Regions from separate parts of the Undibacterium sp. FW305-107 genome, predicted to be linked through region 1. Evidence: predicted binding sites of a transcription regulator. Region 1 holds the regulator's gene; each other region holds the start of a gene.
The links. Region 1 encodes sigma-54, which starts transcription at its own class of promoters, with help from an activator protein. Its sites were predicted from a motif close to TGGCANGNAANCTGCTTT; they were not measured.

Region 1 (7,799 bases):
GTACCATGATGAATGTGCTGACCGGTATTTATCAGCCTACTGACGGTGTAGTGGAATTTGCCGGTAAAGTCATCTCCGGCAGCACGCCTTCGGCAATTGCCCTGGGTGGTGTGGCGCGCACTTTCCAGAACGTGCAGTTGTTTGGCGAGATGACGGCGACAGAAAATATCCTGGTTGGCTTGCACAGTACCTTCCGCAGTAATGTGGGTGACGCCATGCTGCATACACCACGCTATCTGCGCGAAGAACGGCTGGCGAGAGAACGTGCTGCCAGCATCCTGCAATTTGTTGGCCTGGCTGACCTGGCCAATGAGGAAGCGCGCAATCTGCCCTACGGCAAACAACGCCTGCTGGAGATAGGCCGCGCACTGGGTCTCAATCCGCAATTGTTGCTGCTGGATGAGCCTGCTGCTGGTTTGACTGCACCTGACATCAAAGACCTGATCGCCATCATCCGCAAGATACGCGAACACGGTATCACCATCATCCTCATCGAGCACCATATGGATGTGGTCATGTCGATTTGCGATACTGTGACTGTACTGGATTTCGGTCAGAAAATTGCAGAAGGTAAACCGGCAGCCGTACAGGCCGACCCCAAAGTGATTGAAGCCTATCTGGGTGGCAGCGTAGCTGATGCCACTGAAGTCGCAGCTGCATAAGGAGAGAGCAATGTTAACTATTTCAAATCTGCATGCAGCCTATGGCAAGGTCGAAGTCTTGCATGGCATTTCCATGGAAGTGCCCAAGGGTAAAGTTGTCACCCTTATCGGTTCCAACGGTGCTGGCAAGACCACCACCATGCGCGCGATTTCCGGCATGCTCAAGCCGCGCGAAGGCACGGTCACGCTGGCGGGCAAGGATGTCACTGGCCTTGATTCCCACAAGATCGCCAGGGCAGGCCTGGCACATTCGCCAGAAGGCAGGCGTGTGTTTGCCACCATGTCGGTGACAGACAATCTCTTGCTCGGTGCCTTCCCGCGTTTCACCCGTAGCCGGCCACGTGGCGATATAGAAAGTGATCTGCAAAAAGCCATGGAATTGTTCCCGCGCTTGAAAGAACGCAAGAACCAGCTGGCTGGTACTTTGTCTGGCGGTGAGCAACAGATGCTGGCGATGGCAAGGGCTGTCATGCTCAATCCCGATGTGGTTTTGCTGGACGAGCCATCAATGGGCCTGGCACCTATCCTGGTCGATGAAGTTTTCCGCATCATCGTGCGTTTGAAAGAGCAGGGCACGACCATGCTGCTGGTGGAGCAATTTGCGGCAGCGGCACTGGCAGTGGCTGACTATGGTTATGTGCTGGAAAATGGCAGGATATCCGTGCATGGTGCGGCGGCCAGTTTGCAGAATGATCCGGCAGTCAAGGCGGCTTATTTGGGTGGTGGTGCGCAGCACTGATAGTATTGCCTACGCAAGTTTATGCACGTTCAGGGAATGGGGAGCTTGCTCCCCATTTTTATTTTTTTCGCAATGCTGGCAGGGCTGTGATATTTTCTTGATTCATTTTAAGAAAACCAAGCATTCCCATGCACATCAATTCCTTTTCTTCGCACATCCGTCATATCGTTCTGGCTTCCATCACACTCTTTTGTGCTTCCACGATGGCGGCACCTGTTCTGCAAGAACACAGCATAAAAATCGATGGCAAGCAAAGGCGCTATTATCATTTATCTGATCCGGCTGCGACAACACATGGCCATCCTGTATTGCTGGTCAGCGGTTCAGGATGCGATGATTTTGCAGTTCGTTTGCCCATGTTTTTTGAACGCTATCCCGGAACGGTAAATGTCTATTACCTGGAAAAACCTGGCGTTGCCAAAAATGCCGATGGCAGCAAGTGCTCCGCAGAATTCCAGGCGGAAGATAAGCTCGATCAACGATTGTCAGATCATTTGAAGTTCTTGGCGCTGCAGCCTGAGCTTCAAAAAATGCCTGTACGCTCTATTGCAGTCTTGGGCTTTTCTGAAGGCGGAGCTGTCGCTCCTTATATTGCCAGGGACAGTAATAAAATAGGCTGGCTGGCGACCGCAGGAAGTGGTGGTTTGCCGCAGAGTGAAGAATTTTTGATCTTTGCAGACCACGGCGTGGAACCTTATGCCAATCCATTTTCACGCGATTATTTTTTGCATGTGTATGCTGAGATCAGGAAAGATGACAAGAATCTCAGGAAAGAGTTCTTTGGACATCCTTATGCGTATTGGTCTGGACATCTGTTTTCTGATCCTTTGATTGTGTACGCAAGCCTGGATATTCCAATGGTGGCAGCAATGGGTGAGAAGGATGAGAGTGTGCCGATAGAATCAGGACATGCCTTGCGGGATTACTTTTTGAAGCATCCGGAAAAAGATTTTCAGTTCGTGGAATTTCCAGGTGCCAGTCATGGTTTGAAGACTGCGAGGAGGAATGGGGCGCAGGAGTTTATTGCGGGGTTGGCTGGATGGTTTAAGGGGGATAAGAAGGCGTTTGAGTTGAAGTGATTGCAGATATGCATAACAGGCTGCTCAGCCTTGGATTTTATGGCAATCTTATTCACGTCATTCCTGCGTAGGCAGGAATCTAGCGGCGTTCGTGGTATGCCGTGTTGTTTGTTGAATATTGCACTTTGACTAAAGCGATTGCCCTTCGTAGAACCAAGCCGGGTCTCGGCCCGGCAGCCGAAATTCTTTCTTTGCGTCGCCAAAGAAAGAATTCAAAGAAATGCGACCCAGCGTCGTCGCCCCTGCGGGGTGCCCGTTTGTGCAGTACAAAAAATGGGAAATGCCCGAAACTCGCTACACTCAAACACGGGCATTTCTTGATCCATTTTCTGTACTGCACAAACGGCGTCGACACATGGGAACTGCAGAAAGTCAAAAACAACCCCAAAGTCAAAATCAACGTCAATACGACCTTGATCTAATTTTTAGATATACGATTGATCAAACTCTGATCAGTCAGTCTTTCAACTCAAGCTTCCAAATACCGCAAAGGATGCGCATGAGCAGGCCAGGCTTCAGCAAAGAATCCTGTCACTTGTTCCGTCGTCACTTCAGCCAATGTCGCAGGTGACCAGCGTGGTGTATTGTCTTTGTCTACCACCAGGGCTCGCACACCTTCCAGCACTTCGCCATGCTTGAAGCAATGACGTACCATGTTTCTTTCCATGCGCAGGCAGGCCGATACTGTCATGCCTTTACTGCGGCGCAGTTGTTCCAGTGTGACTGACATCAGTAGTGGTGAACGCTTTTGCATGGTGGCCAGGGTCTGCTGGGCGAAGTCGCTGTTGTCTTGTTGTAGTTTTTCACAGATCGCAGTAACGCTATCGCCTGCGAAAATGTCGTTGATGATGGCGTGTTGTGCAGCCAGTTTGCTGGTGTCCGGTTTTGCCTGGTCTGCAAAAGTCGCAGCAAAATCGCGTATTACCAGATGCAAGTCTGTGGCCGTACTTTCACTGAGCAAATTCATCAGTGCAGGTATTTCAGTTGTGGGAATATAGACATCCGCCAGCCCTGCATAAATGGCATCCGCAGCGGTGATGATTTCACCAGTCAATCCCAGGTAAGTACCAATTTCACCATCAGTACGCGACAGGAAATAACCGCCGCCCACATCAGGGAAAAGACCAATATTCACTTCCGGCATCGCCATCTTGGTACGCTCCGTGACGATGCGCAAACGACAGTCTTCACCTGCTTGCGCAATACCCATGCCACCACCCATGACCACGCCATTCATCAGCGCGATATAGGGTTTTGGATAGAAATGAATTAAATGGTTTAAGGCATATTCTTCAGTGAAAAAATCTTCCAGCAAGGCTGAGTCACCTTTGGGTGTGGCTGTACCCACATCATAGAAAAAACGGATATCACCACCAGCACAAAATGCCTTCTCGCTGCTGCTATGGATAAACACCGCACGCACATTCTGATCATCCTGCCAGGCCAGCAAGGTCGTCGTCAGCGCTCTTACCATATCGAGAGACAGCGAGTTCAATGCTTTGGGTCTGTCGAGGGTGATGTAGCCTATATTGTTCTTGACGGAGGTAAGTACAAATTCGCTCATGGTGGTTGACTATGCAGGGTAGGGGATGAAGCTGCTATTTTAACTTTGTCAGGCTTGGTCGTCACGGGGTGTCTATGCTTATGAGGAAATAGCGTAAGGACTGCATGCTCGTTGCTGTTGGGTTTGACTTTGGGTTTGACTTTGGGTTTGATGTTGCTGTTGTTTTTGACGTTAGCAGTTCCCATGTGTCGACGCCGTTTGTGCTGTACAGAAAATGGATTAAGAAGGACCGCTGTTTGAGCGAAGCGAGTTTCGGGCCTTCCCATTTTTTGTACAGCACAAACGGGAACCCCCCCTTCAGGGGGCGACGACGCCTGGGTCGCCTTTCTTTGAATACGTTCTTTGGCGACGCAAAGAAAGTATTTCGGCTGCCGGGCCGAGACCCGGCTTGTATCCACGGAGGGTAAACGTTTTAGTCAAAGTGCCACTTGCAACAAGAGCCACGGCATATAACGAACGCCGCTGGATTCCAGCTAAAAGCACGCTGGAATGACGGTTATTATGTGTACGGATTGTCGCAGAGTAATTCAGCGAATGATGATGTAAATTATCAACATCAAAACCATTCGCCCAACAAAAAGGACGCTTTCTAGCGTCCTTGTTTTGGATGTCCACAACCCTGTTCGGGTAAGGACTGGGGTCTTATGAAGCCGATGCCGGATCAGGTATGTGCTTGATGGCGTCGTGCTGATGGTCTTGCATTTTATCTTTATGCTTGATGACCTGGCGATCCAGTTTGTCTACCAGTGCATCAATGGCCGCATACAGATCATGCGCCAGACTTTCAACGTGGATATCTTTACCGCTGATATGCAAATTAATGTCGGCTTTGTGTCGTTTTTCCTTTTCCCGGAGCTTGTCCACCGTCAGGATGACGGCGATATCAATGACCTGGTCGAAATGCCGCCTGATACGTTCTAGTTTGGTATGTACATATTCACGAATTGCAGGAGTTACTTCGACGTGGTGTCCACTGATGGTGAGATTCATACTGTGCTCCTATAGTGATGTTACTTGCTGTAACGATAAGCTCCTGGCATTTATTTGCCTTGAGCTAAATCATATATAGCAATTCAAACCGTGATTACAAGGACTGCTTACAAAGATTTACGCAAACTCACTGGGGGGATTTTGAGGGCTTCACGGTATTTGGCAACTGTCCGTCGGGCAATTACCATGCCCTGTTCACCCAGCATGTCTGCAATTTTGCTATCAGAGAGTGGGCTTTTCTGGTCTTCTGCTCCTATCAGCTGCTTGATGAGTGCACGTATCGCGGTGGAAGATGCTTCACCCCCTGTTTCCGTCGCGACATGGCTGCCGAAAAAGTACTTCAACTCAAACATGCCATGTGGGGTCAACATGTATTTTTGGGTTGTTACACGTGAGATAGTGCTCTCGTGTAATCCTAGTGTATCAGCAATTTCGCGCAAAACAAGGGGGCGCATGGCAACAGCACCGTGCGTGAAAAAATTGCGTTGCCTTTCGACTATCGCTTGTGCAACGCGCAATATGGTCTCGAAGCGTTGCCGCATATTCTTGATGAGCCAGCGTGCTTCCTGTAGTTGCGCACCCATGCCTGCCTCGCCGCGATTTTGCTTCATGATGTTGGCATACATACTGCTTACCCGCAGCCTGGGCATGACATCCTGATTCAGCATGACTTGCCAGCCGTTACCGGATTTTCTGACGATGACGTCTGGTACAACATAGTCAGATTCATCGGCAGCAAAAGCGATGCCGGGTCTGGGTTTGCACATACGGATGACCGTTTGTGCATCGCGCAAATCTTCGTCATCACAGTCGAGTATTTTCTTGAGTTTTGTGAAATCTCTTTGCGCAAATAAACTCAGTTGCGTTTCAACAATTTGCAACGCCAGCCTGCGCGTGACAAAAGCAATCTTGGGCAAGCGCCTGATTTGCAGTGCCAGGCATTCTGAAGGGCTGCGCGCACCAACACCGGCAGGGTCAAAGCTCTGCAGCATGTTCAGGGCAAAAGCCAGTTCTTCTGGTTCTACGAACAATTCCAGTGGCAAACTGGCATGTATTTCATCCAAGGTTTCAGTCAGGTAACCGTTGCTGTCAAGCGCATCTATCATCAGCTCGACCAGGGCTCGGTCACGCGGCTCGCGCAGGTTCAGGCGCATCTGTTCCAGCAGGTGTTCACGCAGGGTGACATGGGCTGCGCCCAGTTGTGGGCGGCCATCTTCATCATCGCCAGACTTGCTGCCATGCTGCACGTCATCAAAACCCCAGTCTTCTTCACTGGAGGTGGTGCTGTCATTGCTGATGACGGTTTCAGCATCAGCCGCCGCAGGTTCTGCAGACTTGTCGCTGTCGTCTCTTGCTGCGGGTGCTTCCATGCCAGCATCGGCAGAGGTGCTGCTGGTATTGATGGCACCGTCTGCCAGCAGGCGCACGGCGTGATCGAGCGGATCATCGACGCGTTCCAGCATGGGGTTATCGGTCAGCAGCGTCTCCAGCTCCTGATGCAATTCCAAAGTCGATAACTGCAATAATCGTATTGATTGCTGCAATTGCGGCGTCAGGGCCAGATGTTGTGAGGTACGTAGTTGCAGGCTTTGTTTCATGATGATTCCCGTCACATCCGGAAGTGTTCTCCGAGATAAACGCGACGTACAGATTCATTTTGTATGATGTCGTCAGGCTTGCCACTGGCAAGTACCGCACCCTGGTTGATGATATAGGCGTGATCGCAGATGCCCAGGGTCTCGCGCACATTATGGTCGGTGATCAGCACACCGATGCCGCGTTCCTTGAGGAAGCGCACAATGCGTTGAATTTCGATGACGGCAATCGGGTCAACGCCGGCAAAGGGTTCATCCAGCAAGACAAAGCGTGGGTTGGTCGCCAGCGCGCGGGCAATTTCGACACGACGGCGTTCACCACCTGAGAGTGATAGTGCTTGGCTTTCACGTATCTTTTCTATCTGCAAATCTGCCAGCAGGGCATTGAGCCTTTGCTCAATTTTCTTGGCACCGAGATATTTGCCTTCACTGTCTTTTTGCAATTCGAGTACGGCGCGGATATTGTCTTCCACCGTCAGTTTACGGAATACCGAAGCTTCCTGGGGCAGGTAAGACAGACCCAGTACTGCACGCTCATGGATAGGCAGTTGCGAGATATTCACGTCATCAATCGTGATATCCCCGGCGTCGGAAGGCACCAGGCCCACGATCATGTAAAACGAGGTGGTCTTGCCTGCGCCATTCGGCCCCAGCAAACCCACTACCTCGCCACTTTTCAATAGCAGGGAAACATCGCGCACCACCTGGCGCGCGCCATAGCGCTTTTGCAGGCCCTTGACGAGCAAGGTGCTGCTGGACTGTGCTGTCATCTTAATTAGCCTGTTTTTCTGGTTTTGGTTGCAAGATGATTTTCAGGCTGCCAGAGCCATCCACATGCTGGCCACTGGTCGAATTGGTGCCGATGAAAAAGTCATTTTTGCTGTCGTAAGACAGGTATTCGCCTTCCTGTTCCTGGGTGACCCGTTTACCTTCCAGGTAGCGCACCTTGGCCTTGGAAATGAACTTGACGATTTCTGTACTCTGATTGTATTCAGCGCGGTCAGCCTCACCATCCACCCACAGGTCCGGGCCGCCATCACGTTTCTGGCGGAAGGTGACCTTGCGGTTGCTGCCACCGGTGAGGACGACGAACTGGTCACCATTAGGCGCTTCAGTAACCACGGCATTTTCTGCCTTGACGTTGAGTGTGCCACGTACCAAAGAGACACC
Region 2 (7,799 bases), 130 kb from region 1:
CCCGATTACATCTAGCGTCAGGCCAAGATTGAGCTCTGCCTCAGGGAAATCTGTTTGTATCTGCAAGGCGCGTCGATAGTGAATTTCAGCTTTGCCATAGTCTTGCTGATCATAGAAAACATCACCCAGCTTGTTATTCAAGTTTGCATCATCTGGCTGTTCTTCCAGGACCTGCTGGTAATAGCGAGCGGCATCACTAAGCTTTCCATCACGGTAGCTACGCTCAGCCAAATCAGAAAGACTGGGAACTGCGTCCTCATGCACATCACTGGCGTTGGCAAGCTTTCCAGAGGCATCTTTCGCAGGAGCCGTATTACTCGTTGATGAAAATTGCTTCTTTAACCAATTCAGCATTACTTACCCTTAACATTGTTTTTCCTTGGGTGCAACAAGGTGAAGAATTGTAAATCCTATCTGCAAAAAAGCGTCAAAAAGTTGCGCCTGCCCTTCACTACTCCTAGCATAGCAATAATAAAACTCGTGTGGTTTGGCACAGAATTTGCTGAATACCCTTAACCACACTGTTCCTGGTTGTAAAGGAGAGAAAAATGCAACACAATTTTGTCAAACTGCAGCGCGGCTTCACGCTCATAGAGTTAATGATCGTCGTTGCTATCATAGGTATTCTGGCTGCGATTGCCATACCTCAATATTCAGACTATGTATCACGCACAAGAGCTGCAGGTGCCATATCAGAACTCAATAGTCTGAAAAAAGAAATGTCCATTTGCTTCCAGAATGAGAGTGCCTGGACCAATTGCACAGCCATGGGTAGTAATTCCATCCCGACCGTAGTTACATCCAAGTTTTTGCCTGGTGCACCTCCCGCTATTTCGGCTACTGGCGTGATTACTCAGGCTGCGACAGGTGCGACAACCAGCGCAGGCGTACCTTTGAGTGTTATTTTGACACCGTCAACATTGCCGAATCAAGCTAATCTGATCTGGGCCAATACAGGTACCATTTGCGATCCTGTCCGTGGCATGAAGCCTGGTCAAGGTGCTTGCTGATTATTGTCATTAGAACTCATTTCATAAATAGGGTGAGATGCGTTTGCCTCATAACATGTGCTGGCAAAGGTAAAGCAGGGGTTTCGTGCGGCATGCTGCACGCCTGCGTACGATGTGCGCTTGCAAGCGCACATGCGCCCTGCAAGGGGACGAGGCAGTCAATAGCGGTGCTATTGATCACGAGTCGAATTATCAAAACCTGCAGACCAGTACGCGTTATGAGGCAAACCCTTAGTGAACTGACGATTTGGGCGCATTGCAGCGCGTAGTGTGTCACCCCCTCCCTCGCCAAGGCACCAGCCTTAGCTTCACAGGGTACACACCTCATGCCTTGCACTGCATCCCAAATCGTCTTGTTCGCACTCATCCTATTTATGAAATGAGTTCTACTATTCGGCATACTGGCTCAACACATTGAGTGTGATGGGTTGAAAAGTCACTTACCTTACTTGTCAGCAGTCAGTCACGCCTACCAAAACTAAAAAAGACAAATACTGACCTTGAGAAATAGACTCTCAAATCTCTTGAGTAATTGCAAACCATGCTTGCATGTATATGATTAGCTCTGTTTTTTAATTCAGAAATTTGCCAGTATCAGGCCAATTCTTCAGTAATTAGTTCATGCATGGTCACTGCCGAGACTACCTGAAATTAAAAAAACAAATTGAACTCCAAAGGTTAATGAATAGCTTTTGGAGTTTTTTCATTTACGAACACTGAGGTAGTTCAAGGCAGCTGTCAAACAAGAATAATTGTGTGATAAGCAGCTCATGGATTTTCCTGGCACAAGACCATTTAAGGCTATTTTGCTGAACGACTACACCAAAAACTTCATCGCGATACTAAAACCAGAATTTTCCTGCCTCAATCAATACGGATGTGTCGAAAACCTCGAGCCAAATTCTTCGCTGTATCCATAAACGCATATAGCAAACGGTTCAGCACAGAACTCTTGCGTTCACTCTTATCCGTGAAATGAGAGACTGATCAGCATCCGCCCTGGCCTGCTTTCAAGCCACGGACGGGATCACAGATAGTGCCAGAAGCAGTCCACAACATATTCGCCTGACCAGACAAAGTCGACGGCGTCAGTGTTACAGACAAAGCGGTGCCTGCACTGGTTGTCGCACCCGTAGTCGCTTGAGTAATAGCGCCCGTACCCGCGATAGCCGGAGCTGCCCCTGTCAGAAATTTGGATGTAACAACAGTGGGTATTCCATTGCTCCCCATGCTTGTACAACCTGTCCACGTCCCGTCAGTTTGAAAACAGAGTGACATTGCTGTCTTCAAGCTATGCAATTCGGCAATCGCGCCTGCTGCCCTGGTACGGGATGTATAGTCGCTGTACTGAGGCAAGGCAATCGAGGCCAGAATACCAATAATAGCCACAACGATCATCAACTCGATGAGGGTGAATCCTTTTTCCAGTTTTTTCAATTGGGATCTCATATTGCTTCTTTGTCTTTGATCATTTGCTTATCATACCCTGACAACATATCTAGTGGGCAACTTGAATTCTCAATGCAAAAGAAGCAAAATTATATTAAAAAAAGCCCGGGTCAGTTTGAACTGAACCCGGGCTTTTTTAAGAATCACTGATGTGATTATGGGCAACCGCCTTGACCGCTTTTCAAGCCGCGAACTGGATCGCAGATTGTGCCTGATGTTGTCCACAGCATATTTGCCTGACCAGACAATGTAGATGGTGTCAGTACGGCACCCAGAGCTACACCAGCACTGGTTGTAGCACCCGTTGCAGCTTGAGTGATAACGCCAGTACCAGCAGTGATAGCAGGAGCAGCTGTTGTCAGGAACTTGGAAGTAACTACAGTAGGGATAGCATTAGAGCCCATTGTTGTACAGTTAGTCCATGCACCTTCGTTTTGGAAGCAGATAGACATGGCAGATTTCAGGCTGTCCAGCTCTGCAATCGCGCCAGCTGCACGCGTACGGGATGTGTAATCAGAATACTGAGGAATAGCGATCGCAGCCAAGATACCGATAATTGCAACAACAATCATCAATTCGATCAGTGTAAAGCCGCGTTGCAACTTTTGAGGTATAGTTTTCATGAGAAACTCCTAAAAAAAAATTAACATGAGGTACTACAACGAAAAAATATGCAGAATTTATGCCAGCAATGACTTGAAATAACAGCAAAAATAAAATTGCTGAATGGTTTCTTCAGTTCAGGATTGGTAAACAGCTGGCGATGCTGCTAATTAGCGACATCTGTTTGATAATGCTAATCACTTTTTTATTGAAATGCAAGAATCAACCAGCTTAGAACGCTGGGCGCAGCACTTGTCCCTTGCTCACAGAGGAAAACTGCCATCGTTGCTACGGTGACTTCGCAGTAACTCAAACTCGTTGCGCTATGAAAAATGGCCTGGTAAAAAATTCTACCAGGCATTGAAGGCATTACTTAATTAACGCCAATATCGTTGGCATACTGAAAAGAGACCTTAGCGTTACAAGCTAATGGTCGTCTCAATTCGATCAGTGTAAGCAGTGCGACTATTTAAATATAATTTCACATCCATTCATAAAAAAAGCCCGGAGGTCACTTCGCTCCGGGCTTTTTTAAAAATCACTGATGTGATTATGGGCAACCGCCTTGACCACTTTTCAGACCGCGAACTGGATCGCAAATTGTGCTGGATGTTGTCCACAGCATATTTGCCTGACCGGACAATGTAGATGGTGTCAGTATGGCACCCAGGGCTACGCCAGCACTGGTTGTAGCACCCGTTGCAGCTTGAGTGATAACGCCAGTACCAGCAGTGATAACAGGAGCAGCTGTTGTCAGGAATTTGGAAGTAACTACAGTAGGGATAGCATTAGAGCCCATTGTTGTGCAGCCAGTCCATGTACCTGTGGTTTGGAAGCAAATAGCCATTGCAGATTTCAGGCTGTCCAGCTCTGCAATCGCACCAGCCGCACGCGTACGGGATGTGTAATCAGAATACTGGGGAATAGCGATCGCAGCCAAGATACCGATAATTGCAACAACAATCATCAATTCGATCAATGTGAAGCCGCGTTGCAACTTTTGGGGCATAGCTTTCATGAACAACTCCTATAAAAAAATAACATGGGATCCTAAAGCAAAAAAAATGCAAGATCTATGCCAGTAGTGATTTAACAAAAACAAAAATAACTGCTGAACGGCATTCTTTATTTCAGAAGTGGTCAACAGTCGGCGATACTGCCAATCAAGAGCATCATTTTTTTGATGCAATCGGCATCTTGTTGACCTACAAAATTCAACCAACTTTGAGCGCCTGACACATCACTTTCCCTGCTCGCAGAGAAAACTACTGCCATCTCTCAATTTTATTACCCTATGGGAAATGGCTGGATAGAAAATTCCACCAGACATTGAAGGCATTACCTTAATGAACGGCTATATCGTTGGCATACTGAAAAGAGGCCTTAGCGTTACAAGCTAGTGGTCGTCTCAATTCGATCGATGTAAGCAGCACGACCATTTAAATATAATTTCACATCCATTCATAAACAAAAAAGCCCGGCAAACCGGGCTTTTTTGAAATCACTGATGTGATTATGGGCAACCGCCTTGACCGCTTTTCAGACCACGAACTGGATCGCAGATTGTGCTGGATGTTGTCCACAGCATATTTGCCTGACCAGACAATGTAGATGGTGTCAATACTGCACCCAGGGCTACGCCAGCACTGGTTGTAGCGCCAGTTGCAGCTTGAGTGATAACGCCAGTACCAGCAGTGATAGCAGGAGCAGCTGTTGTCAGGAACTTGGAAGTAACTACAGTAGGGATAGCATTAGAGCCCATTGTTGTACAGTTAGTCCATGCACCTTCGTTTTGGAAGCAGATAGACATGGCAGATTTCAAGCTGTCCAACTCTGCAATCGCGCCAGCAGCACGAGTACGGGATGTGTAATCAGAATACTGAGGGATTGCGATCGCAGCCAAGATACCGATAATTGCAACAACAATCATCAATTCGATCAGTGTAAAGCCGCGTTGCAGCTGTTTAGGGATAGCTTTCATTATGAACTCCAGGAAAAAGTTGAAATCAGGAACTACGCTTCACATGTAGCAATCACCGTGCCAGTTTTTGTTTACTGGGCAACTACGCATTTTCTTATGCGGAAATCGTAAGTTTCATGAATCATCGGACAAGAAGTGACGAAATGCGTCAATAGTTGACATTTTATCCATGCTAATATTTGTCAATGTTTGTGTCAGATCACAAAGACGACTGACAAGTCTGTCAGTCATGTAAAAAATTGTTTCAAGACTTGATACAAATTTGAAAAGAATATTTCTTGGCGCCAGAACTACGTTGCACACGTGTGCACGCAAATGCACTTGGACAGGGCTGACAATAATTACTGCTCAGAAAATAGTAGCGCGGAAAATCAGGTCGTGAGACTTGAGCTATCCCTGCCGCATAAACGCTGGCAGGGATCAGGGATATAGCATCTGATTAATAGAAAATCACGGCCATTTTTGTCCCTGCCAGCTCTATCATGTCTGCATGCTTGAGGGTGTGTGGTTTGTCCTTGATGGACTGGGTATTGACTGTGGCCGATGCACTGCCTTCTACCTGGGCGATGACATAGTCCTTGCCCTGCTGGGTAATAGCAATAACCTGGGTGCCAGGGCTGCCTATTGTTGTAACAGCCTTGATCAGGTTGAGTTCCTTACCTGAATTAGGGCCGGTCATGACCTTGATCTTGGCCCTGGGCTTATCGACAGAAGCCGGTTGCACCTGGCCTGGCTCAGGTACAAAAGTCTGCTTGCCTGACTCTTCTACCTGAAACCGCAGTTTGTATTTACCGATGTCGATGACATCATCATGCTGCAACAGGTGTTTTTTGACAGGCTGTGCATTCACCATGGTGCCGTTAGTGCTACCAAGATCAAGTACAAAAGAACCATTGGAAGAGGTATCTATCGCGGCATGCTGACCGCTGACCGTCAGGTGATCGATGACAATATCATTACTAGGGCGCCGACCTACCGTGAGGCGTGATTTACTGATAGTGATTTCTTGCTGAACCAAACCATTAAAGGTGACGATAATTTTCGCCATAAATCTCTCATCAATTCATAACCCCCGACCTACCGGGTAAATGTTCTTTGCAGCCAGGACTTGTTTTCTTCGTTGACCAGGCGGAACAGGACAACTGAAATATTATCCAGCCCCCCCCTGTCCTTGGCACCATCGATCAGCGCTTCGGCACAACGGTCAAGGTCAGACTCGTACTGTCTGATCAAGGATTGGATTTCATCATGCCCAAGCATATCGGTCAATCCATCTGAGCACATCAGATACAAATCTTCTTCTTCAGTATGGTGCGTATGCAACTCCGTGTGCACCTCAGCCAGTGTACCGACCGCCCTGGTAATCAGATTCTTAATAGAAGAATAACGTGCTTCTTCTTCAGTAACCAGTCCGGCATTAATTTGCTCCTGCAGCACGGAATGATCCTGCGTCAGGCGTGTCAATACGCCTGAGCGATAGCGATAAGCACGGGAATCCCCGACGTGCGCCAGCAGGAGCTTATCTTGCAAACAACATGCCACCACCACCGTGGTACCCATGCCTGCGCATTCTGGATTGGTTTGCGCCGTATACAAGACGTTGCGATTAGCCAGCTCGACCGACTCGGTGATCCAGCGCGCCATCGCCAATGGCCTTGGCCCCATGGATGGAAACCAGATGGCATCCATCTTGCTACATAAATATTCAGCGATGATTTGGGCGGTCATGGCGCTGGCGACTTCGCCCGCGTTATATCCCCCCATGCCATCAGCCAGGACCGCACAGCCATAGTCGGCACAAACGATGATGGCATCTTCGTTGTGCGACCTGACTAAGCCCGTATCAGATAGGGCAGCAAATGTTAATACGCGCTGGTATGGCATCAATAAACGCTGGGATAAATCCTGGAGTGAATAAATTTATATTAATTAGATAAGATTTTGAAGTTATCTTATATTCGGATTATCTTAATGAGAGCTTAAGCAAAACAACCAGTCTTACTTTGCAAACCCGCCTTTGGTGCGACTATGCGACTGCGCGACCGTATTTTAAAAATACTGCCGCTTGGGAGTTGCCTGATAATTTTGCGTAAATCCTCTTCTTCTGTCTCTACCTATATTTTTTAAATTTGTTCTCTGACCTGGCCCTTCACAAATTATTTACACAATAAGCTAAATAATCAGTTAAGCCAAACATACACAATTTAATAGCCAATGGCTACGTATGTTTAAGCTTAACATTAAGGAAATCTATTTGCACGGATATCCACAAGAAACCCAGGCATAAATAAAAAAGAGTCGCAAAATTTGCGACTCTTTTTCTTGCTAAGCAGCTTTACAGCGCTTAACTTACAGCATGGCTTTCAACAAACGCGCCATTTCTGACGGGTTTTTAGTGGCCTTGATGCCGCATTCTTCCATGATGTCGAGCTTGGCTTGTGCCGTATCAGCACCACCAGAGATCAGCGCGCCTGCATGGCCCATGCGCTTGCCCGGAGGCGCAGTCACACCGGCGATGAAGCCAACAACCGGCTTCTTCATGTTGTCGCGTACCCAGTAAGAAGCATTCGCTTCATCAGGGCCACCGATTTCACCGATCATGATGACAGCATCAGTATCTGGATCATCATTGAACATCTTCATGATGTCGATGTGTTTCAGACCATTGATAGGGTCGCCACCAATACCAACAGCAGAAGACTGACCCAGACCCAGCGCAGTCAGTTGACCCACTGCTTCATAAGTCAGAGTACCGG
Region 3 (7,799 bases), on a different contig from region 1:
GTTAATGGCATCCTGCAATTCCGTCCCGGTATAGCCTATGGCATCGGCATTGATGAAGATCGTGGGAATGCCGGCATTGATCATGGTCGCTTTGAGCGTACCCACACCTGGCACGTCGAGATCATCGACCAGGTTACCGGTCGGGAACATGGAGCCGCCAGCACCCTCTTCATCGGCTGCCGGGTCCATGAATTCCAGTTGTACTTCTGCTGCTGGAAAAGTCACTCCATCGAGTTCAAAATCGCCAGTCTCCTGCACTGCTCCTTCAGTCACAGGAACATGAGCAATGATGGTCTTGCTGATATTCGCCTGCCATATGCGGATGGTGGCGATACCGTTTTGAGGTACACGTTCAGCATCCACCAGACCAGCGCTGATGGCAAAGGCACCGACTGCGGCAGACAGGTTGCCGCAATTCCCGCTCCAGTCTACAAAGGCCTTGTCTATAGCGACCTGGCCAAACAGATAATCAACATCATGGTCAGGCTTGCTGCTTTTCGAGAGGATGACAGTCTTGCTTGTGCTGGAAGTTGCACCGCCCATGCCATCAATCTGTTTGCCATAAGGGTCGGGGCTGCCTATCACACGCAGCAGCAAAGCATCGCGTGCTGCACCTGGCTGTTGCGCAGCCTCAGGCAAATCCTGCAGGCGGAAAAACACGCCCTTGCTGGTGCCGCCGCGCATATAGGTCGCCGGGATTTTGATTTGTGGGAGGTGGGCCATATACTTCTCTTTAAAATTTCTCTTTTTAATTCAAATCAAATCCAGCACTTTTCTATCAAGAAAAGCACTGGAAATATATCGCATGAAACTTACGCAGCCTTGACAGATTCCAGGAAGTCTTGCGCAAAACGCTGCAAGACACCACCAGCTTCGTAAATAGATACTTCTTCTGCCGTATCGAGGCGGCACAGCACAGGCACCGCCACAGATTCACCATTCTTGCGGTTGATGATCAGGGTCAGGGTTGCGCGTGGCATGCGTTCGCCTATGACGTCAAAGGTTTCTGTGCCGTCTATGTTCAGCGTCAGGCGGTTCACGCCTGGCAAGAACTCCAGTGGCAAAACGCCCATGCCAACGAGATTGGTGCGGTGAATGCGCTCGAAACCTTCAGCAACAATCACTTCTACACCCGCCAGGCGCACACCCTTGGCTGCCCAGTCACGCGAAGAACCCTGGCCATAATCAGCACCGGCAATCACGATCAAAGGCTGTTTGCGTTCCATATAGGTTTCTATGGCTTCCCACATGCGGGTAACCGTGCCTTCTGGTTCTATGCGGGCCAGTGAACCTGCCTTGACCTTGCCATCAACGATGACCATTTCATTCTTCAAAGTCGGGTTGGCAAAGGTGGCGCGTTGCGCAGTCAGATGATCACCACGGTGAGTCGCATAAGAATTGAAATCTTCTTCTGGCAAACCCATTTTGGCCAGATATTCACCAGCAGCACTGTCGAGCATGATGGCATTCGATGGTGACAGATGGTCAGTCGTGATGTTGTCACCCAAGACTGCCAGCGCACGCATGCCCTTCATGCTGCGCGCGCCTGCCAGTGCGCCTTCCCAATACGGTGGGCGGCGGATATAGGTCGTCTGTGGACGCCAGTCATACAGTGGGCTGACTTTTTCACCATCATCTGCCTGCTTGGCAAACATGGGGATATACACTTTACGGAATTGCTCAGGCTTGACGCTGGCAGCAACCACGGCATCAATTTCTTCGTCAGTCGGCCAGATGTCTTTCAAAGTCACCGGCTTGCCTGCCGCATCCAGACCCAGTACATCTTTCTCAATATCAAAACGGATAGTGCCAGCAATCGCATAAGCAACTACCAGCGGTGGCGAAGCGAGGAAGGCCTGTTGTGCATACGGATGGATACGACCATCGAAATTACGGTTACCCGACAACACAGCCGTCGCATACAAATCACGGTCTATGATTTCTTTCTGGATGACAGGATCAAGCGCGCCCGACATGCCATTGCAGGATGTGCAGGCATAGGCCACCACGCCAAAGCCCAGTTGCTCCAGCTCAGGCATGAGATTGGCTTCTTCGAGGTACAGGGTCACTGCCTTGGAACCAGGTGCCAGTGAACTCTTGACCCAGGGTTTGCGAGTAAGTCCAAGTTTGTTGGCATTGCGTGCCAGCAAACCGGCAGCCACCATATTGCGCGGGTTATTGGTATTGGTGCAGCTGGTAATCGCAGCGATGATGACGGCACCATCAGGCATGAGGCCAGGCTCATTTTCTACCGTGCCGCTGATGCCACGCGCTGCCAGTTCTGAAGTAGGCACACGCTTGTGCGGGTTAGATGGGCCAGCGATATTGCGCACGACGGAAGACAGGTCAAACTTCAGTACGCGCTCATATTCAGCATTCTTCAGGGTATCTGCCCACAGGCCGGTTTCTTTGGCATAGGTTTCTACCAGCTTGACGAGTTCATCATCACGGCCTGTGAGTTTCAGGTATTTGATGGTTTGCTCATCAATGTAAAACATCGCCGCAGTGGAACCAAATTCAGGCGCCATGTTGGAAATGGTGGCGCGGTCACCCAGGGTCAGGTGGGATGCACCTTCGCCATAAAATTCCAGATAGGACGATACGACTTTTTGATTGCGCAAGAATTCTGTCAATGCCAGCACTGTATCTGTTGCGGTGATACCTTCCTGCGGTTTGCCTGTCAGCTCTACACCGATGATATCTGGCAAACGCATCCAGGATGCACGACCGAGCATGACACTTTCCGCTTCCAGACCACCGACGCCAATCGCAATGACGCCCAGCGCATCGACCATGGGTGTATGGCTGTCTGTGCCGACCAGGGTATCTGGATAGGCTACGCCATCCGTCACCTGCACGACTGGCGACATGCGTTCCAGATTGATCTGGTGCAGGATGCCATTGCCAGGCGGGATCACATCAACATTCTTGAATGCCTTCTTGGTCCAGTTAATGAAGTCAAACCTGTCTTCATTGCGCCTGTCTTCAATCGCACGGTTTTTGTCGAAAGCGTCGGGATCAAAACCACCGCATTCAACCGCCAGCGAATGATCGACCACCAGTTGGGTAGGTACAACGGGATTCACCAGCGCCGGGTCGCCACCTTGCAGGGCAATCGCATCGCGCAAGCCAGCCAGATCAACCAACGCAGTCTGGCCCAGAATGTCATGGCAAACTACGCGCGCCGGGAACCATGGAAAATCCAGGTCGCGCTTGCGTTCTATGAACTGGCGCAATGAATCAGTCAGCGTAGCCGGGTCGCAGCGGCGCACCAGGTTTTCTGCCAGTACGCGAGATGTATATGGCAGCTTGTCATACGCGCCTGGCACGATGGCATCTACTGCTTCACGTGTATCAAAGTAGTCCAGAGTAGTGCCAGGTAGTGGCTTGCGGAATTGAGTATTCATGGCTCGCTATTTTTTAAATATTAGTATTTGGTGTTCAGGGCAGTTCAAGGTGATTCAGAGCAGTTCAGAGTTGCAATTTGAAGCCTTCATGTGATGCTGTGAAGCCCATGCTTCCATAGAACCTATGCGCCTGTATGCGTTTCTTGTCGCTGGTCAGTTGCACCAGCTGGCAACCGCGCTCACGTGCCAGGGCTATGGCTTGCTCGATGAACCAGTGGCCTATGCCCTGCCCGCGCAGATAGCCATCGACCCGCACGCTTTCTATCATGGCGCGGGTAGAACCTTTCCTGCTCAGACCAGGGATGAAAGTGACCTGCTGCATGGCGATGATGCGACCATCCAGTTCCGCCACCATGAGAAACTGATTGTCATCGGCTGTTATACGCTCAAAAGCTTCGGCATAACATGCGTCCTCCGAGCCTACGCCTTCACGGTTCTTGCCAAGATCATCATCGGCAATGAGTTCCAGCAGGCGCGGCAGATCTTGCCTCGCAGCGCGTCTGGTGCTGAGTCTGGACAGATCTGCCTGCACTTTCATATTGCAACCTCTGCTTACTTACGTTTATTCAAAGGAACAAATTTCAGATCTTCGGGGCCAACATAGTTGGCACTAGGACGAATAATCTTGTTATCGATACGCTGTTCTATAATGTGTGCCGCCCAGCCTGAAGTACGGGCAATCACGAACAAAGGCGTGAACATGGCAGTCGGCACGCCCATCATGTGGTATGACACAGCAGAGAACCAGTCCAGGTTAGGGAACATTTTTTTGATATCCCACATCACGGTTTCCAGACGTTCAGCAATATCAAACATCTTCATTGCGCCAGCTTCTTTGGACAGGCTGCGCGCCACTTCCTTGATGACTTTGTTGCGTGGATCAGAGATGGTGTACACAGGATGACCGAAGCCGATCACGACTTCCTTGTTTTCTACACGCTTCTTGATATCGGCTTCTGCTTCATCAGGATTGTCGTAACGCTTCTGGATTTCAAATGCGACTTCATTTGCGCCGCCATGCTTAGGGCCGCGCAAGGCACCAATCGCGCCAGTGATGGCGGAATACATGTCTGAACCTGTGCCAGCGATAACGCGGCCAGTAAACGTGGACGCATTGAATTCATGTTCTGCATACAGGATCAGCGACGTATGCATGGCTTTTTCCCACGAAGCGCTTGGTTTTTCACCATGCAGCAGATGCAGGAAATGGCCGCCTATGGATTCATCATCGGTTTCAGTTTCTATGCGTTTGCCATTATGGCTATAGTGGTACCAGTACAGCAGCATGGAACCCAGCGAAGCCATCAGACGGTCAGCGATATCGCGTGCGCCAGGGTTATTGTGATCATCTTTTTCTGGCAATACGCAGCCCAGTGCAGAAACACCAGTTCGCATGACATCCATAGGGTGAGATGATGCAGGCAACCATTCCAGTGCTGCCTTGACATTCGCTGGCAGGCCGCGCAGGGCTTTCAGCTTGGCCTTGTAGCCGCGCAATTCTGCGACGGTAGGCAATTTGCCATGGACCAGCAAATGGGCAATTTCTTCAAACTCGCAGGCGTCAGCCACGTCCAGGATATCGTAGCCGCGATAATGCAGGTCATTACCGGTTTTGCCTACGGTACACAGGGCTGTATTACCAGCAGTAACGCCAGACAGGGCGACGGATTTCTTAGGTTTGAAAGGAACTGCTTCAGTCATGATTATTTCTCCAGAGGTTCATATTCAAGGCTGTTCCCATCCGCCAGCTTGATGTGGCACAAGGGTGGGACAGCTTATATCATTATTATTTGGCTTTTTGCTGTGCGAACAGTGCATCCAGCTTTTGTTCAAAGTCGTGGTAATTGATGCGCTCGTACAGTTCCATACGGGTTTGCATGGTATCGACAACATTCTTTTGCGTACCATCACGACGTATCGCGCCATAGACGTTTTCTGCCGCCTTGTTCATGGCACGGAAAGCTGACAAAGGATACAAGACCAGACCTACATCCACCGCTGCCAGCTCTTCGACGGAGAACAGGGGCGTCGCACCAAACTCGGTAATATTTGCCAGGATAGGTACTTTGACGGCATTGGCAAATTGCTTGTACATCGCCAGCTCAGTAATCGCTTCCGGGAAAATCATGTCAGCACCAGCTTCTACGCATGCCAAAGCGCGGTCTATTGCGGCTTCCAGACCTTCAACTGCCAGCGCATCAGTACGCGCCATGATGACGAAGTTGTCGTCAGTACGCGCATCTACGGCAGCTTTTACGCGGTCTACCATTTCCTGTTTGCTGACGATTTCCTTGCCAGGGCGGTGACCACAACGCTTGGCGCCCACCTGGTCTTCGATATGGATAGCCGCAGCACCGAACTTAATCATGGACTTGACGGTACGTGCCACATTGAAGGCAGATGAACCAAAGCCGGTATCTACATCGACCAGCAAAGGCAGATCGCAAACGTCAGTAATACGGCGTACATCGGTCAGGACATCATCAAGATTGGAAATACCCAGGTCAGGCAAGCCCAGGGAACCGGCAGCGACGCCGCCGCCAGAAAGGTAGATCGCCTTGAAACCGGCACGTTTAGCCAGTAAGGCATGGTTGGCATTGATTGCACCGACGACTTGCAGCGGGGATTCTTCCTGCATCGCCTTGCGGAAGGCGGCACCTGCGGAGTATGTACTCATGTGTATGCTTTCAGATTAATGAACAGATTCTGGGTTGCATATTGCAATCGGCGTGCCAGCCTGAGGATGACAAAGACATTTCCTTGCCAACCTCATATAAATCAAACACTTATTTTCTTTTAGGGCAGAACAAAGTCTGTGCATGACTTCAATTTTGTTTCATAATACCGTTTCATATTGAGAATCGAAACATCAGTTGAAACATTAATGAAACATCCACCGACAATACGCGATAATCAGGACAAGCCAGTCATCTGGACGGTGTCCATCTCACGCCTGTTCGACATGTTCCGCGACATCATGGTCGAATACGATGTCAGTGCTGACATAGAGCCCATACACATGGGTTTCGAAGAAGCTGCCCAATATCTGAAAGAACGTCTGCAAACCGAGAGGTGCGATGCAGTCATCGCCGCAGGCTCGAATGGAGCCTACCTCAAGAACCGCCTGCCAGTCCCGGTCGTCATCGCCAAGGCCAGCGGCTTTGACGTCATGCAGGCGCTGGCCAGGGCGCGCAAGGTGTCGCCTGCCATAGGCCTCATCAATTACCAGGAGACCATGCCTGAGCTGACGGATTTCAAAACGACTTTCGGCTTCCCGCTGGAGCAGCGTACCTATGTGACCGAAGAAGATGCGCGTGCCCAGATCAGTGAACTTAAAGCAAGTGGGATCAAGGTCATTGTCGGTGCCGGACTGATCACCGACCTGGCTGAAGAAGCAGGCTTGACTGGCATTTTCATGTATTCCGCGACGTCAATACGACAAGCCTTTGACGACGCGCTCGAAATCGCCCGTCTGACACGGCTGGAATCTGCCCGCGGACGGCATCACCCTGCAGCTGAATCACTACGCGCCAAGCATGGTCTGAATGATTTGCGGGGTGACTCCGCCCTTATGCAAGCCACCCGCAAGTCCATCGCCTTATTTGCACGTTCCCCGGCAACGGTGTTGTTACAAGGTGAAACCGGGACTGGCAAGGAATTGGCGGCTCAGGCACTACACAGGGAAAGCACACGGGCGCGCCAGCCCTTCGTCGCCGTAAATTGCGGTGCCATCGCTGAAAGCTTGCTGGAATCTGAATTATTTGGCTATGAAGAAGGTGCTTTTACCGGTTCCAAGCGTGGCGGCCACGCCGGTTTATTTGAAATTGCCCACAGAGGCACGGTACTCCTGGATGAAATCGGTGAAATGCCGCTGACTTTGCAAACCCGGTTATTGCGCGTACTTGAAGAGCGCGAGATCAATCGTGTGGGCAGCATGCGCCCCATACCTGTGGATGTACGCATTATCAGCGCCACTCATTGCGATCTGGAAAGCAAGGTAAAAGAAGGAAAGTTTCGTGCTGACCTGTATTTTCGTCTGGCCGTATTGCGTCTGCATCTGCCTGCATTAAGGCAGCGCCCCGACGATTTGCTGCCCCTTGCTGAATGGTGTCTCAAACATGCACTGGCAGCCATGGGGGTCAGGCCACACGCCAATCTGCATGCGGAAATAGGTAGTTGCGTCACGCTGCTGCAAGACTACAACTGGCCAGGAAATGTAAGAGAATTACGTAATCTCATGGAACGTCTGGCTCTGTTTTTGGCAGCAGAGCCGCTGCAAGCCCTGACACCGGGCTTCGTCGCAAAAATCCTGCCTGAACTGGATCTGCATCAGTCACCGGCAGATACTGCAAATACATTCATCAATTCAGCCCGCAATTTACCTGCGCCAGA

Region 2: AC3WQT_RS17660 (pilin) is a predicted target of sigma-54. The motif match lies at 3,130-3,147, and genes of this name have one in related genera.
Region 3: prpB (methylisocitrate lyase) is a predicted target of sigma-54. The motif match lies at 6,125-6,142, and genes of this name have one in related genera.

Annotation. Positions count from the first base shown of each region.
Region 1 is NZ_JBYTAV010000007.1:215,664-223,462, forward strand. Features, by position in the region: gene AC3WQT_RS17040 (branched-chain amino acid ABC transporter ATP-binding protein/permease) at 1-662, shown strand, start outside; gene AC3WQT_RS17045 (ABC transporter ATP-binding protein) at 673-1,401, shown strand; gene AC3WQT_RS17050 (alpha/beta hydrolase family protein) at 1,758-2,480, shown strand; gene AC3WQT_RS17055 (enoyl-CoA hydratase/isomerase family protein) at 2,950-4,044, opposite strand; gene hpf (ribosome hibernation-promoting factor, HPF/YfiA family) at 4,687-5,034, opposite strand; gene AC3WQT_RS17065 (RNA polymerase factor sigma-54) at 5,142-6,632, opposite strand; gene lptB (LPS export ABC transporter ATP-binding protein) at 6,644-7,399, opposite strand; gene lptA (lipopolysaccharide transport periplasmic protein LptA) at 7,401-7,799, opposite strand, start outside.
Region 2 is NZ_JBYTAV010000007.1:349,163-356,961, reverse strand. Features, by position in the region: gene AC3WQT_RS17675 (tetratricopeptide repeat protein) at 1-354, opposite strand, end outside; gene AC3WQT_RS17670 (pilin) at 549-1,010, shown strand; gene AC3WQT_RS17665 (pilin) at 1,998-2,459, opposite strand; gene AC3WQT_RS17660 (pilin) at 2,615-3,082, opposite strand; gene AC3WQT_RS17655 (pilin) at 3,613-4,080, opposite strand; gene AC3WQT_RS17650 (pilin) at 4,576-5,043, opposite strand; gene AC3WQT_RS17645 (FHA domain-containing protein) at 5,483-6,091, opposite strand; gene AC3WQT_RS17640 (Stp1/IreP family PP2C-type Ser/Thr phosphatase) at 6,121-6,927, opposite strand; gene sucD (succinate--CoA ligase subunit alpha) at 7,393-7,799, opposite strand, start outside.
Region 3 is NZ_JBYTAV010000002.1:57,593-65,391, reverse strand. Features, by position in the region: gene prpF (2-methylaconitate cis-trans isomerase PrpF) at 1-723, opposite strand, end outside; gene acnD (Fe/S-dependent 2-methylisocitrate dehydratase AcnD) at 813-3,407, opposite strand; gene AC3WQT_RS04320 (GNAT family N-acetyltransferase) at 3,472-3,945, opposite strand; gene prpC (bifunctional 2-methylcitrate synthase/citrate synthase) at 3,960-5,108, opposite strand; gene prpB (methylisocitrate lyase) at 5,194-6,084, opposite strand; gene prpR (propionate catabolism operon regulatory protein PrpR) at 6,292-7,799, shown strand, end outside.